Regions from separate parts of the Turicibacter bilis genome, predicted to be linked through region 2. Evidence: riboswitches for the same ligand, from Rfam matches in the RefSeq annotation. Region 2 holds a riboswitch; the other holds the start of a gene.
What was found. Region 2 has a riboswitch for S-adenosylmethionine ahead of metK (methionine adenosyltransferase). Riboswitches for the same ligand answer to the same signal wherever they lie in the genome.

Region 1 (8,405 bases), 420 kb from region 2:
ACTCCGGATTATTCTTATGCATCTGATAATAAAGTTGTCCCAACTTCATATATAATTTATTCAGTTTCTTCTCTTCCTCAGCGATTTGCGAATTAATTTTTGTCATCTCAGCTAGTTCTTTCGTTTTTTTCATCGCATCTTGTCCTGTTTGAGAAACTTTCTTTCCAAGTCCTTCAAAAAATGAATTCATTTCTTCTCCTCCTATCCCAACAGCTTTGATTAAATTACTTCATTATATTCACTAATCATCACTTTATGTTTTCTTCAGCAAAATAACAATGATAAAAACAAGAAAACACATAGATTGCTCTATGCGTTTGTCTTTGACTATTCAGCTTTTAACAATGCAAACTCATCTTTAATTTCTTTTAATTTTTGAGAATCTAACAGTAACTCTAAACTAATACGTGCTAAAATTTCAGCACTATCTAAAACCGCTTGATCACCTCTTTTAGAAGCCGCCGCCTCTTTGAACTCTTTAGTATGACTAGCAACATGAGGTTCACAAATTTTAAGTGATGGATGAATCGTTGGAACCACTTGACTCACATTTCCTGCATCTGTTGAACCACGTGAAGCATTCGGATCAAGTTCCTCTACTTCTAGTCCAAGGTCAGTCGCCACTTTTGTAAATAATTCATTAAACTTTGGATAAACAATTAAATCTTCCACAATATTTTGATAAGTCGTATATTTTAATTCACATCCCGTCGATAAAGCTGCTCCTTCTGCTGCTTTAATCACACGTTCAGTCACTTCTTCGCAAACTTGAATCGTATTAGCACGAATATAGAATCTTGCTTTTGTATATTCAGGAATAATATTTGGTGCATCCCCACCATGTGTAATAATTCCATGAATACGAACATCTGGTGTCAATTGTTGACGAAGTGCATTTACTGCATTGTAGAACACAATCATCGCATCTAAGGCATTAATTCCTTTCTCTGGACATCCCGCTGCATGAGCTGGTCGTCCAAAGAATTCAAACTCAATTGGATGATTAGCAAGAGAAGGTCCAGTAATAGTCGTCTTGCTACCTGGATGAATCATCATACAAACATCAACGTCCTTAAATAATCCTTCGCGAACAAATGATCCTTTTGCACTTCCGTTATCTCCCCCTTCTTCAGCAGGCGTTCCAAATACAACGACTTCCCCACCCGTTTCTTCAATCACTTGAGCTAATGCACAACCGGCTGCTACACTACTAGCCCCGATAATATTATGTCCGCATCCATGACCAAGTCCAGCTAAAGCATCATATTCAGCTAAAATCCCAATAATCGGACCTGGTTTAGAGGATGCTTTACGAGCCACAAATCCTGTTTCATGACCTGCCACATTCACAGTAACATCGAATCCGGCTTGGCGTAATGTCTCACTTAATAACTCACAGGCAAAATATTCTTCGTTTGCACTCTCAGGACGTTCATGAATTTGATGACTAATCTGAATAAAATCTTCTCGACGTTTATTTAAATAATCTTGTACTTTAATAATTTTTTGTTCCATGATAATCTCCCCCTATACTCTTATTCAAAAACTGGAATACTTGCCCCTTTATATTCCTCTTCAATTGCTTTTTTCGTTTCCTCTGTTTGATAAACTTCCACTAATCTTTTTAATGTTGGATTATCTTTATCCTCCGTACGAGCCGCAATAATATTATAATAATTTACAACAGACTCACTTTCTGTATTTTCAATATAGATAGAATCATTTAAAGGTGATAAGTTAGCTTGTACGGCAACTCCATTATTAATAACTGCAATTTCTGCATCAGCTAATGAAAGTGGTAATTGTTGTGCGACTAATTCAACAACTTCAAGATTCTTAGGATTTTCAACAATATCCTTTACAGTTGGTGTAATTCCAACTTCATCCGCTAATTTAATTAAACCCGCATCTTGTAATAATAATAAGGCGCGTCCTCCATTTGATGCATCATTTGGAATTAAAACAGTTGAATCATCTGGTAACTCATTTAAGTCAGAAATTTTTGATGAATAGATTCCCATTGGAGCTAAAACCGTATAGCCAATTGATGTTAAATCTAAATTATGATCGTTAATAAATTGTTCGAAAAACGCAATAGTTTGGAAAGAGTTTGCATCAATTTCGCCATCAGCTAATGCTTGATTCGGTAAATTATAATCACTAAATGTTACAAATTGTAAATCAATCCCTTCATCTGCTAAACGTGATTGAACACTTTTCCAAATCTGATTGACTTCTCCATTAATCCCTAATTTGATGACTTTGTCAGTATCTCCTGATTGTCCACCACACGCTACTAATAAAATTCCTAAACAAATCGTTGTTACAATACTTAATAATTTCTTTTTCATTTCTATCTCTCCCTTTGATTTTTTTCTTTGTTCATTAATGACTGAACTTTCGTTCAAGCGCTTCCCCAACACTTTGAACGATTGAAACTAAAATGATAATAATAATGACCGTTACTACCATAATATCTCCCTTATAGTACTGATACCCATAACGAATAGCGAAGTCTCCTAAACCTCCACCACCGACATTTCCAGCAATGGCCGAAAATCCAATTAAGCTAACCGTCGTAATCGTTAGTCCATAAATAATTCCACCTAGCCCTTCTCGAAGTAGGACACGATAAATAATTTCAAATGGCGTTGATCCCATTGCCTTTGCAGCTTCAATCACACCAGGATCCACATTTAATAAGGCTGATTCTACTTGTCTAGCAACAAATGGCGCAGTTCCTACCACTAAAGGAACGATTGCCCCTTTTAATCCAATCGATGTTCCGACAATTGCTCGAGTTAATGGCATAATAAATGCTAATAAAATAATAAATGGAATCGAGCGAAAAACATTAATGAACTTCCCCACTATCAGATTAACTGCTTTTTGTTCTAACAAATGTCCCGGTCTTGTCACGACTAAAACAACTCCAATGGGTAAACCAATTAACACAGCAAACAATCCCGAGATGACCACCATCAATAATGTATCCCATAGCGCTTGAATTAACTCTGGAAAATACGCTACGACATTCGGACAAATTTGATTAAGCAACTGATTCATTCTTTAACACCTCCACCTGAATATCTGAGTTTTCTAAATAGTTAATCGCACTAAAGATTTCTTCTTTGTTACCATGGAAGCTAACAATCAAATGACCAATCGGGGTCTTTTGAATAATCTCAATGCTTCCAAATAAAATACTTGCCTCTACATTAAATTGCTTTGATAACTTCGAAATAAAGGCATGTCCTGTTTGCTGACCAACAAATGAGATTTTAACTAGCTTCTCTAAGTGACTCAGTTCTTCTAGTGGTGCTCTTTCTGCTAATAACTCAAAGATTTTCTCATCTTGGAATAATGAGGACACAAAATCTTTTGTAATCTCTGATTGTGGATTTGAAAAGACACTAACAATATTTCCTTGTTCAATAATACGGCCCTTCTCCATGACCGCAACTTTATGACAAATCTCTTTAACCACTTCCATTTGATGCGTAATTAACACAATCGTTAATCCTAACTCTTTATTAATTTCTTTAAGAAGTTTTAAAATCGACTTTGTCGTCTGTGGATCAAGTGCAGATGTTGCCTCGTCGCATAATAGAACTTGAGGGTCATTAGCCAATGCTCGTGCAATGGCCACACGTTGCTTTTGTCCCCCACTTAATTGGGAAGGATACACATCTGCTTTATCCTCTAGACCCACTAAATTCAAAAGACGTAGTACTTTTTCCTTCTTTTCTTCTTTACTAATTTTTTGACATTTTAACGGATAAGCAACGTTATCAAAAACAGTTCGTGTCTTTAATAAATTGAAGTGCTGAAAAATCATCCCAATTTTGTGACGAGCTAATCTTAATTCTTTGGGCGATAATTGATTTAGCACTTGACGATTAACAATCACTTCACCTTCAGTTGGAACTTCTAAAAAATTTAAACATCGAATTAAAGTACTCTTGCCTGCACCACTATATCCAATAATCCCAAAAATTTCACCAGCTTCTACTGTCAAATTAACCTCTTTAACCGCTTCAACAATCTTCCCCTTTAGCGAAAAAGTTTTACTCACATTCTTCAGTTCAATCATATTGACTCTCCTTTCTTGCTGTTTCCAAAATAAAAACGGACTCCTTATGCTGATGAAAGAAGTCCGTTCAAATCTAAATAAATTCTCACTCACTCCCTCATCTTTCAGAATAGCTCTGTCGGATTTAGCACCTTTGTACATTGTACTGGTTGCTGAAGCTTCATCGGGCCTGTCCCTCCACTTCTCTCGATAAGGATTATTATTCAATTAAAAAAACTAAGGATTCCTTCTGAGAAATCAGAAGAACACCTTAGTTTAAAATCAGCATACTAACCTGTTCTCCTCATCTTTCAGAATAGCTCTGTCGGATTTAGCACCACTGTACATCTGTACTGGTTGCTGAAGCTTCATCGGGCCTGTCCCTCCACTTCTCTTTATAAGGAATCACGATTCAATTGGAATTATTTAACTTATGGATACTATAACATCTATTTTTCTATTTGTAAATCTTTTCTTACATAATTTGTATTTTTTATGAAAAATATTAATTAATAATGAAATTTTTTCTTCAACTCATGAATCATCTGACGATCCGCAAAGAAGAATAAACCGACACAAGTAATGATCGTATAATAACTTCCAATAATAGCAATTTGACGGAAGATAATGACTTGGAAATAAATCATCGTCAAAATCACAATTCCCATCAATCCAAACATTAATTGATAAATAACTAAATCCGTAAATCGCTTTGGATTAAGAAGAATCATGACAGTAATTATGGTTGTTCCAGCCATTAAATCAAGCGGGAAAATAATATCTAAAGACCACCCACTATATCCCAAAAAATAATCAATAATGATTGATAAAGCCGATATTCCAATAACCTGTGTTAAAATATTTGGACCAATATTTCGTTTCACACGCGATCCTAAAATAGCACTAATAGTTACGTAAAGTGTTGCAGCTGTAATAATGAATACCCAATTCCATTGAAAATCCTGAAAAATCCCACTGATAAACGAGAAGGAGATAATCACCATCGCTAAAAAAATAATGAATTTTCGAATGGAAAAACGGCGTTTTTTTGCAAATTGCTCTGGATAATCTCGCTCAATTTCAAATTCAACTGACTCCAGTGATTGCCCACAAAGTGGACAGTTATTCAATTGATTTTGTACTTTCATCTGACATTTAGAACAATATTTCATGATTAAATTCCTCATTACAAGAGATTGTTATATCAATCCCGTATTTTTTTAAAAATCTGAAAAAGTATCTTTGAATATCTGTTTCCTCTAAAGAAGAAGTAAATGTTAAAACGAATTGATCATTACAAGAAATAACACCACAACGAATCGGTTGATGAGGTGTCACAGGAATCATCATTCGCATTTCCTCAACATATGGAGCTAATGATTCAGGTAAGACGACACGCCCTAAATTTGATAACGTTGTTGTAACTCCTTTGTCCGCTTCATGATAAATATGACGCATCACCATGTTCTTAATTCCTAGTGGCACGAAACGAATCATCATGTTTTTTTGAGCACTGACATTATCATTAATTTTTCGATTCACAACTTCTGGCTTTTTTCCCTCATTCAATTGGTTTGAAACGTCTTTTAATAAGTCATCAAGGCTTAAGTCAGGACCTGGTGTAATCGTCACATTAACATTTGAAAAGAAATTTCTTAACGTATGTGAACCAAATCTCCCTCTTAAATCAATAGGAACCGTGACAATAATAGGATGAAGATCCTGATTAAATTTATAATTTTGTTCATAGATCGCATAAATCAAAATTGAACATAGCAAGCTGGATACGGTCACTTCATATTGCTTTGCGATACGAACGACCTGTTTAGCAGACATAATCCCATGAATGACCTTTAATTCTTGAGGACGTTTTTTAATACCTGTTATTTTATATGCTACAGTTGTTTTCGGTATGACTTTTGATTGAGCTTCACTTTTTACCTTTAAAAAACTGTCTTCATCCATCGCAGGTAAAGATGAATGATCTCCTCCTATCACAATGGATTCCGTCGCTAATTCTGGATATAAACGTTTGAGATAATGATAAATGATAACCTTTAAAAACTGAGTGGCTCCTGCACCATCTGCCAGCGCATGAAAGACTTCTAAATGAATCATTTTCTCATAATAAGTAATGCTAAATAAATAATTATTATTTGTAAATTTCGTCATTTTAGAACAAGGATATGTATATTCTTTTCGGATACGAGGCTTTTGTAAGTTCATATCAAAGTAATACCAAAAAAATCCATTACGTAAACGTACACTAAAGGAAGGCATCTCAATTAACGCTGCCCTCACCGCTTCTGATAAAAGGTCAACTTGAATCATATCTTTCATCTTGACAGATAAACGAAATACATTCGTTGCCTTCGAACTAGAAACAAGGGCATATAACTTCGCTACATTATCTAATTTACTCCAATAAAACGTTTGAAAATTCTCATTCATACCTCATCTTCCTTACTGTTTCAATATTAACGATAAAACTATACTTCACTTATCATACACTAACACACACATGAAATCTAGCTATTGAGAGTAAAGTTTAATGATACCTCTTCTTTTCTTATTTTTGCTTATCTTTCAGTTTAATATTTTTCAACTTTTTTCGGAACTTTTTATTTATTTATGCTTTAAAATGGTATATGATACATTTCATGACGTAAATAAAGCTTAAAAAATAGATTTAACTAATTTTTTTATGAGAGTAATTTTTTTAGTTTTTTTACACAAAGTTTATAATTACTAAACTTATAGCAAAAAAATAGATTGGAGAGATGCAACGAAATGAAAAAACTAATATTCACCTCACTTCTAATGGCATTAGGAGTTGTAACAGCTTGTAAAAATAATCCAACCACTGATGGTTCAAATCATGCTGTAACAATAGAAAAAACAAAACCTGATTTCATTGAAGGTGAAGATTTTGATGAATATGGTGGAGCAGATGCTTATGCTTTCGCTGGTGATAATCCTACGTCACGATTTTATGTAAATCCTGATTTTTATCACTTAACTTCTGATGAAATCTTAACAATTATCCCATCTTTTAAAACAATGCAACAAACAACAGAATGGTCTTGTGGAAATGCTGTTGCATTAATGACACTCACACATATGGGAAAAACTGATTTATCAGAATGGGATATCGCCGTGGCAATGGGATCATCAGTTGATGAGGATGAGGAAAATGCGTTACCTGGAACAGCTAATAATTTCTATGAATACGGGACAAATGTTGAAGAAATGTATAACTTCTTCTCAAACTTAGAAGGATTTGAAGTAATTGAAACTAGCTATAAAACCAACTACACAGAAGAAGATTTAGTAAAAGAAGAGGATGGGGTTACACCATCTAATATCGGAAACTTATATCCAACATTCTCATCATCATCACTATACGCTTCTGAAAATAGTGATGAAACTTCTGCCTGGGTAGATGATGCTAAAGATTCATACTTTGTAAAATGGTTGACTAGTCACTTAGAAGCTGGACGTCCAATTATGGTTGAATGGGGCGATTGGGATGGACATTGGGTCGCTATTATTGGTTATGATAACAATGGGACACCTTCAATTGGAGATGACACTTTAATTTTTGCTGACCCATACGATACTTCTGATCATTGGCAAGACGGGTATTCAATCTTCCCATTAGAAAAATTCTTCTACATGTGGCAAGATCGTAAAGTTGCTCCTAAACCATATCAACTACAGCCATACATCATCATTGATAAAAAATTATAATTATAAATGGGCTATCTCAAAATAGTTACAAATAGTTAAAATTTGCGATCGAGAGGTAAAAATAAGTATTAGAATCAATCAGGGCCTCTTTAGTCTACGAAAACATCTTAAATGGAGCCCTCACACGATTTACATCGTCCTTTGGTGGGGTACGGGGGGGGGATTACCTATCCCCATAAATAGACTAGTTTTCTTAAATAATAAAAAGGCTATGTTCAAAAAAGATGAACATAGCCTTTTTATTATTTAAGATGATAATCTAACCATCCTTTTAGTTCGTTTAATGGATGAAATCCTTTTGCTGATTCAATCGGTTTTCCATCCTTAAACAACATTAATGTTGGCACCGTCATGACTTGATATTCATGCGCTAAAACAGGAACTTCATCCACATTCACTTTAACAAATTGAACGTCATTTTGATAAGTCTCTGATAATTCTTCAAAGATAGGCGCTAACATTTTACATGGCCCACACCATGTGGCATAAAAATCCACTAAAGTTAAGCCTTGTTTTGTTAACTGTGGGAGCTGTGCATTATATTCTACTTCAAAAATTTTATTCATTTAATCACCTATTTGTG
Region 2 (8,405 bases):
ATATTTCCACGACCAATTCCTTCATAAGGTTCATCCTGGCCAATACGAATCAAAATATCTCCTTGAATCTTATCTTCATCTAATACAGCCACACTACGTTGCGTTCGAGCTGATAAAACATTTCCAATATCCACAGCATTATTAACAAAGTAAAGCCCATTACCTTTAATTAAACGACGAAGTAAAGCTTCTGTTGATAGACGATAACGTGACGGATCCTTCCCTAATGCTTTATATCCGGCACGAGCTGCCGCAATACGTGGTTGTTTTAACAGCGTCTCTAGCGTTAATTGTTCCATCATCTCTTTTTCTAGCTGTTCCATCTCTTGTTTTAATGACTCCTGTGTTGGTGTCACTTCTGTATCAAAAGACATGATGGCTAAACAGTAACCAGGAACTTTCTCCTTTAATTGTTTATCAAGTGTAATCTTCTTCATAAAAAACCTCCGATAATGTAACTTTAATTACCATTATACAATTTAAAAAAGATAGTTTAAAACTATCTTTTTATTCTTTTTTAAAAGATTCAGCTTCTCGATCCTGTTCTTCCTTCTTCAACAGTGCGTAAGCAATAGCCAATTCTTTTAATTTATTTTCTCTCTCTTTATCAATACAGTATTGATGAACATAAATCATCATGCCAAAAGAAATGATAATTAGAACGCTTAAGTTCACGACATCTACTAATAAATAATTCATTCGCTCAAAATAATATTGATTCGAAGATAAAACATAATAAACAATCAAACATAGTCCATACCACTTCAGCCAAGAAAATAGATGCTCTGGTGAAATCTGAGTGATACGTAGTTGATTAATAAAAAATAATAAGAGAATGGATATCGATAGCAATAAGAATAAATTAACAACCACTTTGATCACCTCAGACAACTAACAGTTACTAATAGCATTGACCATTTTTTGAGTTTTTATTCTTTCACTATAAAGTGTTCTAAATCTTCTATCGTTAAAGCTTTTGAATGGTAAAGATATAGCCTACAAACTAATCCTATTTTCTTTATTCATGTATAATTCCTTCGACTCAAAATGTTCATTTCATTATAACAGATCGTTTGTAAGGCTTATACAAAACCTGCTTCTACTATTTAATCTTTAAACGAATTTGATCGATCCGCTCTCCATCATCACTTAAAATCGAAATCACAACCTCTCCTTCAGCAATTCCTTGAACCGTACCACCTTGTGTAACTGTTGCCACCCCTTCATCACTACTTAACCACAAAACATTCTGATGACTTGCATCTAATGGCAAAAGTTCATAATCTAATGTAACAGATTCCCCTACCTTCAATGACCTCACTTCTGTTTTAATCTTTAGCTTTTCAACTGGAATCACGACTCTGACATCAAAATCAATCTCACTATTTTTGGATGATAAAATTCGAGTAATTCCCGATGAATTAGCAATAAGCTTATCTTGTTTAATGACTGCTATCGACTCATCCGTGCTTTCAAATTCGAGTGTGGATAACTCTAATTGAGATCCCCCTAATAATTGAGTCAATTCTACTTCATCTCCTACCGAAAGAGTGACATACGTGATCACCTCGTTCGGGCGATTAGATGTCTCTTCATTTAATAACATAAAATCATCTCTTGAAACATAAGCCTCACTCGTCTCAAAATTATACGTTATATCAGATTCTATCACTTCTTGTTCTGAAATTGGCATATCACTTTGAATTTTGAGCTGATCCTCCATTTGAGCTAACACTAAAACAGGATAGTTACGAATGCCCGTACTTTGTTGTTGATTTGAAGTTAAATAAGCAAGATTCCCCTCTGAATCCAAATGAACAGGAATCACTTGATTATTCTGTTTAATCGCAAGTTGATAATAATTATAATCCTTACCACCTAATGCTTTATCCATACGATAGTAATGCCCCGCAATTTTTTCACCCCAGTAAGGGTCAGAGGCATATTTAACATTCATCCCACTTCCTTTATTCCCAACGTGTGGACCATAGTATCTAAAATCCGAAACAGCATCAGTATATCCCCAAGATACATAGCGTTCTGCATGATAGAATACACCGTTACGGATACTCGTAAACTGTGTGGCATTCCCATATGGATTTTGATCCGTCGCATTCATCCCAAACGTATTATTCTTGTCAATCGCAATCTTACTTCGACCATAACCACTTTCATGTAAAGCCATTGAAAACTCTAATCCCCCATTAATCCCAAATAATTCTTGGGCTTCTAAAAAGCTTTCTCCCTCATCTACTAACTGACTCTCACCTTCAGTTGGTGGATAAGTAACAGCCTTTTGTGTATAACCTAACTGATTTAAATAAGTATTCAACTCATCATACGTATAATTTGTTTTTGAACGATACGGGAGGTATTGAAAATAATTATAGAAGGGTTCACTACTATTTATTGCTCCTACCCCATCAACTGAAATCGATTGCCAATCATCATAAAAATAAATCCCATCATAACTATAATAACTTTTTCCTTCTTCCATCCAGTGCGGTGCTTTACCGATAATCAAAGGTGTCTTTGCTAAAGCATCTCGAACATCTTGTGCTAAATAATGAATGAGATCTTCACCTTCTTTGGTATAGTACGAAATATTTTGAACTTGATTACTCGGAATAATACTGACCCATGTTTCAGTACTTGCCGAAGCATCATACACCGCATGACGATCAACCCAACCATCATAACCTGACATATAAATTTTAAACCCCTCTTTTGTTTCATCAACTAATAAGGCCTCATCAATATAACAGGCATTAATATACGTATCTAGTGTTTCAGAATTCGTTAAATTATGATTAGCTCCACAAGTCGTCGTTTTAAATTGAACAATAGTTGGGTCCATCGAAATCACAATCATGCCATCATTCAAAACGACTAAAACTCCATCATCAAACGTCAAGCCTTGAACCTTAGACTTTAATTCCTTTGCTTCTTCAAACGTTTGTAAACAAGCAACATGTTCATAACTTCCATCAGACTTTGCCATCACTACTTCATAATAATAAGGATCACAATAGGCACTAACAATCTTTGTACGTGTAGTTTCTGTTGTATTACTCATATTTGTATTAATACTGTAGTAATAATACGGGTTAAATAAATCAGACAAAGATTGAATCGAAAATAACTGATCAACGACTTGTATATAATTAACTAATCCACTGGGATTATAAGATCGAAGTTTTTCTAAAGTACTCTCTACCGTGGAAAAATCCTGATAATCACCTGAACCTAAATCATCATCTGCTAATATCTTTATTTGTGCCGATAATAAGCACAACAAACACACTACTAATATACATAATCTCTTCATCCTTCTAGCTCCTATATAAAAAATTACATGAAACTCATTAAAAATCTGATTTCTTAGTATGTCTCCTAAAATAAGATTCATACTTCGTTATACAAAAAAGCTCTAGCAATCAAAAGGAAAATATTGTATAATACTTAAAATCTTAATGATGGAGGTGTGATATGAAACGAGAACATTTAAAGAAAGGATTATTTCTCTTGATTGGACTGATGACAATCTATTGTTTTATGAAGTTAATCTATAGCCTATCCGCTCAAACCGGTCGAGAGTCTGGCTCCCTCTCAAATAGTTTATATTTATTCCTCAGTCAATTTGAATTCTTAAATAACTTTTTACGTCAATGGGATCAATTTGTTATTAAAGTACTTTATAAATTAAACTTAGAAGAACTTTATCCTTTTATCTTCTCTACCTATAGTAATTGGAGCTTTATCATTCGTAAATGGGCACATTTTGGGATTTATATGATACTTGGGATACTTTCAATGGGGGTCTTTACTTACGCCTTTAACTTCTATAAAGCCTTCTTAATTACATTTTATTGTGGATCACTCTTTGCCTTTACTGATGAAATCCATCAACTCTTTGTCGAGGGAAGAACAGGACAGATTAGTGATTTTGAAATTGATGTTTTAGGCCTAGTGACCGGCATGACCTTCTGTCTTTTTATCTTTGTGATTGTAAATTTGATCCAATTTATTAATAAACATCTCAGTAACAATAACTCAAAACAGCAATATTCTAAAGAGAAACCAATTATTGAACGAACCCCCTTTACATTAGACGATTAACAAACCAAACTAATAATATTAACCCTTCTAATGATATAAAAATACCCCCATAATAGAATTTAAAGTGATTCTTTATCAGAGATAGAATCACTTTTTTCATCTACTATAGAGGTGCTATCCATTTCATTTAACACCAGCTGTTCTTTCTAATTATAAGAATAGCTGATGTCTACATTTTTAAAGATAGAATTTGTACTCGTCGTTGTAAACTTCTAATATTAACACTTTTTAAAATCCCACCATCTTCACCATCTAATGTCCACTTAACATCTTGCTCACTCTCAACAGTCATACGATCCGTCTTAAATGTCACTACATATTCTGAATCATATTGAGTATTTAAAAAGTCATTTAAGATTCGATGAATATCAATCAGATTTTTCGGAGCACGAATTAACGTCACTTCAAATAAACCATCACTTAAATCAGCCTGATTTCCAAATGCATTTTTTATACCTGCGACAGAATCTGAGTTAGAAATCATTCCAAAAATATAATCCCCTTCAATCACACCATCACGGTGAGTAATCTTACACTTATACGATTGAATGGTAGGTAACTTTAATAATCCCTCAATTAAGTAGGCTAATCCGCCTAACATATTTTTTCGTGGTTGTGGCGTCTCATAAGCGACATCAGTAAAGGCTCCAAACGCAGCAACATAAGTAAAATATCGACTACCAAACTGTCCAATATCAATTGGCATCTGTTTCCCTTGAATACATAAATCTAACGCTTTAGGGATATTTTTAGGAATTCCAAGTGTGGTAGCAAAATCATTGGTCGTTCCAGTTGGAATGTACGCAATTGGTGTATTCGCATTTGCTTGGATTAACCCTGTGATGACTTCATTTAAGGTTCCATCGCCTCCACTTGCAACGACTAAATCATAATTTCTAGCCTCTTTCATTTTCTCCACTGCATCATATTTAGCTTTAGTGGGATACACGACCACCTCATATCCAGCTAAGCTCAATTGGCTAATAATCAGTAATAAATAGTCCTTTATTATCCCACGTCCTGAAGTTGGATTAATAATAAGTAATAACTTCTTACGCACAGAGGCACTTCCTTTCAAAAATTTAAACTTTAATTTTACATTATATTATATCACCTATTGTCAAAAAAAATGTCGTTTATGATTGTAGAGATTCTAAGTACACAAATAAAAGCCTGATTCAAAAATTAGAACCAGGCTTTTATTTTATTAAAATTGTGATTTTAAAGCTTCAACTTTATCTAAACGTTCCCATGGTAAATCAACATCTGTACGTCCAAAGTGTCCGTAAGCAGCTGTTTGTTTATAAATCGGCTTACGTAAATCTAACATTTGGATGATTCCTGCTGGACGTAAGTCGAAGTTTTGACGAATAACTTCTACAATCTTGGCATTTGATACTTTTCCTGTTCCAAATGTATCAACCATGATTGAAGTTGGCTGAGCAACACCGATGGCATATGATAATTGAATTTCAATTTTATCAGCATATCCCGCTGCAACTAAGTTTTTAGCAACATAACGAGCTGCATAAGCCGCTGAACGGTCTACTTTAGTTGCATCTTTTCCAGAGAATGCTCCACCACCATGACGTGCATATCCTCCGTATGTATCAACGATAATTTTACGTCCTGTTAATCCAGCATCTCCGTGTGGTCCACCAATGACAAAGCGTCCTGTTGGATTAACTAAGTAGCGAGTATTTTCTGTTACTAAGTTTTGTGGTAACACTGCATCAAAGACATGTTTTTTAATATCTGCTTCGATTTGTTCGTGACTTACTTCTGGTGAATGTTGTGTTGAAAGTAAAACAGTATCGATTGCAACTGGTTTTCCTGCCTCATCATATTCAACTGTTACCTGTGTTTTACCATCTGGACGTAAGTAATCTAAGGTTCCATTTTTACGAACTTCAGTTAAACGACGAGATAATTTATGTGCTAATGAGATTGGTAAAGGCATATATTCTTCAGTTTCATTTGTGGCGAAACCAAACATTAATCCTTGATCCCCTGCACCAATTGCTTCAATTTGCTCATCAGTCATAATTCCTGTACGAGCTTCTAATGCTTGATCAACCCCCATTGCAATATCTACAGATTGTTCATCAATAGCTGTTAACACAGCACAAGTATCTGCATCAAACCCATATTTCGCACGGTTATATCCAATTTCACGAATTGTTTCACGAACAACCTTTTGGATATCAACATATGAAGAAGTAGTAATTTCTCCAAATACTAAGACTAATCCTGTTGTCACAGACGTTTCACAAGCAACGCGTGCCATAGGATCTTTTGCTAAGATAGCATCTAAAATTGAATCTGAGATTTGATCTGCAATCTTATCTGGATGCCCTTCTGTTACAGATTCTGATGTAAATAATCGACGTTCTGACATACTAATGTCCTCCTTCTAATTACACTAAGAAATACTCTATATTATTAAGTTCCTGACGAGAGATAATAGCTCGGGCCGGTTAATATTTAAAAATCATTAACAAAATCAATCATTCATACCTATAATGGACAATTTAAGAAAAATAATCCACCTTTTCTAAGTAATTCTTTTTTCTTTAACAAACTAGTACATATAATCTATCGCTGGCCGCTCAGATCATGAGCATACTAGCGGATAACATGGAAAGAACAACTTATAGTTTCACCTACGGTGTACAGTTTATCTAACTTTTACTCTGTTTAAAGAGATAAGCTTACATATAGCTCATCTAATGCGGTAAAACCACAAAGGCTGGTCGGATTCACTACTGCTCATCACTCCTTAGCACTTGAGTGGATAACCCCGAAGTTGTCCCTTTAGGCTAACAAAAAAAGTCCGCTATAAGCGGACTTGAATGACTGATTCAAACCCTCTTATTGCTCGAGTTAAACTCGCTTGGGTCGGCACCTTCCTATTCAAGGAGGTTGCCGCGACTTCATAGGCCCCTATGCCTCCATCGCTCTTAATAAGAGTATATTATTATATTTATTTTTAATTTCATTATTCATTATAAGAAAAAACTCGTAACTTGTCAATTATTAACGGTTATTCTTTAAAATCTAATTCAACATTTGAAATCGAATCAAAGCGAGTTCCAATTTTTTCAGTCGTAATATGAATCTCTTTGACATCTTTTGAAACTGTATCAATGTGTTTACTTAATTTATCCCAACGTTCCTTATATCGCTTAAATTCATCTCCTAATTTATTTAACTCTTGTTGAATGACTAAAGCATGACGATCGCGTTCAAGATTATTTATAATGACTTGAATCGTTGTTAAAGTCGACATTAAAGTTGTTGGAGAAACTAACCAAACTCGTCTTTGTTGAGCATATTCAATTAAATCAATATGGTAAGCATTAATCTCTGCAAAAATGGCCTCTGCTGGCAAAAATAAAATCGCCTGATCCGATGTTTCCTCCGGTGTAATATACTTCATGGCAATATCATCAATATGCTTTTTCACATCTTGTTTAAACTGCTTGGTGGCAATTTTACGTTCTACATCAGGTAAGTTACGATCCATCATTCGCTGATAGTTTTCCAATGGGAATTTCGAATCAATCGGTAAATTTCCTAATGGGGCTGGTGCAAATAAAATCGCATCAACCATCGTTCCATTTGAAACCTTATATTGAGTCTGATACAAACGGTCATTTTTCTCTCCAAATACTGAAGCCAAAATTTGATACAACTGAACCTCCCCATATGTTCCACGGCTTTTCTTATCTGTTAACAACGTCTGCAATGAAACAATATCTGTTGATAAACTTTCAATCTTCTTTTGCGCCTCATCTATCTTCGCTAATCGAACTAAAATACTCTGAAACGTCTCATTTGTTTTATTAAACGACTGATCTAAACGCTCATTCACCTTATCATTAATACGCATCAAATTCACTTCCATGCGCTCATTTAACTTTTCAAAATCACGCTGTAGCTGTTCCGTCACCACCGTACTATGTTGAAGTAACTGTCCACGAATCGTACGCTCAAATTGGCCATAACGATCGAGCACTCGCTCATTATTTTGTCCAACGGTATCTAACATTTGAAAATTAGTTTGTTGCAACCTTTTTTCCATTCGCTGTTGTTCATCAATCACCTGTTTAATTTGCTGTTCAAGTAATGAATGTTGGCGTCTTCCACTACTTGGATTCTGCCTGATTAGTACTAATAACACTAAAACAATTAACATGATTAATAATAAATATACACCTATCATACCATCCCCTCTTTCAACACTTCTTTATTTTACCATAAATGAACAAAAAAAGAGGCTTGAA

Region 1: linked by a shared signal. The riboswitch ahead of J0J69_RS12525 (methionine ABC transporter ATP-binding protein) and the one ahead of metK (methionine adenosyltransferase) in region 2 are both predicted to bind S-adenosylmethionine.

The regions. Positions count from the first base shown of each region.
Region 1 covers NZ_CP071249.1:2,593,252-2,601,656, reverse strand. The annotation lists gene J0J69_RS12545 (zinc ribbon domain-containing protein) at 1-190, opposite strand, end outside; gene J0J69_RS12540 (M20 family metallopeptidase) at 328-1,515, opposite strand; gene J0J69_RS12535 (MetQ/NlpA family ABC transporter substrate-binding protein) at 1,536-2,351, opposite strand; gene J0J69_RS12530 (methionine ABC transporter permease) at 2,386-3,066, opposite strand; gene J0J69_RS12525 (methionine ABC transporter ATP-binding protein) at 3,050-4,093, opposite strand; SAM riboswitch class I at 4,188-4,289, opposite strand; SAM riboswitch class I at 4,374-4,476, opposite strand; gene J0J69_RS12520 (DUF6320 domain-containing protein) at 4,582-5,244, opposite strand; gene J0J69_RS12515 (hypothetical protein) at 5,228-6,523, opposite strand; gene J0J69_RS12510 (C39 family peptidase) at 6,863-7,822, shown strand; gene trxA (thioredoxin) at 8,065-8,388, opposite strand; gene J0J69_RS12500 (3'-5' exonuclease) at 8,389-8,405, opposite strand, start outside.
Region 2 covers NZ_CP071249.1:2,168,589-2,176,993, reverse strand. The annotation lists gene J0J69_RS10525 (B3/B4 domain-containing protein) at 1-437, opposite strand, end outside; gene J0J69_RS10520 (hypothetical protein) at 508-873, opposite strand; gene J0J69_RS10515 (Ig-like domain-containing protein) at 1,103-3,328, opposite strand; gene J0J69_RS10510 (VanZ family protein) at 3,490-4,119, shown strand; gene J0J69_RS10505 (diacylglycerol/lipid kinase family protein) at 4,289-5,179, opposite strand; gene metK (methionine adenosyltransferase) at 5,327-6,517, opposite strand; SAM riboswitch class I at 6,988-7,089, opposite strand; gene J0J69_RS10495 (DNA recombination protein RmuC) at 7,163-8,344, opposite strand.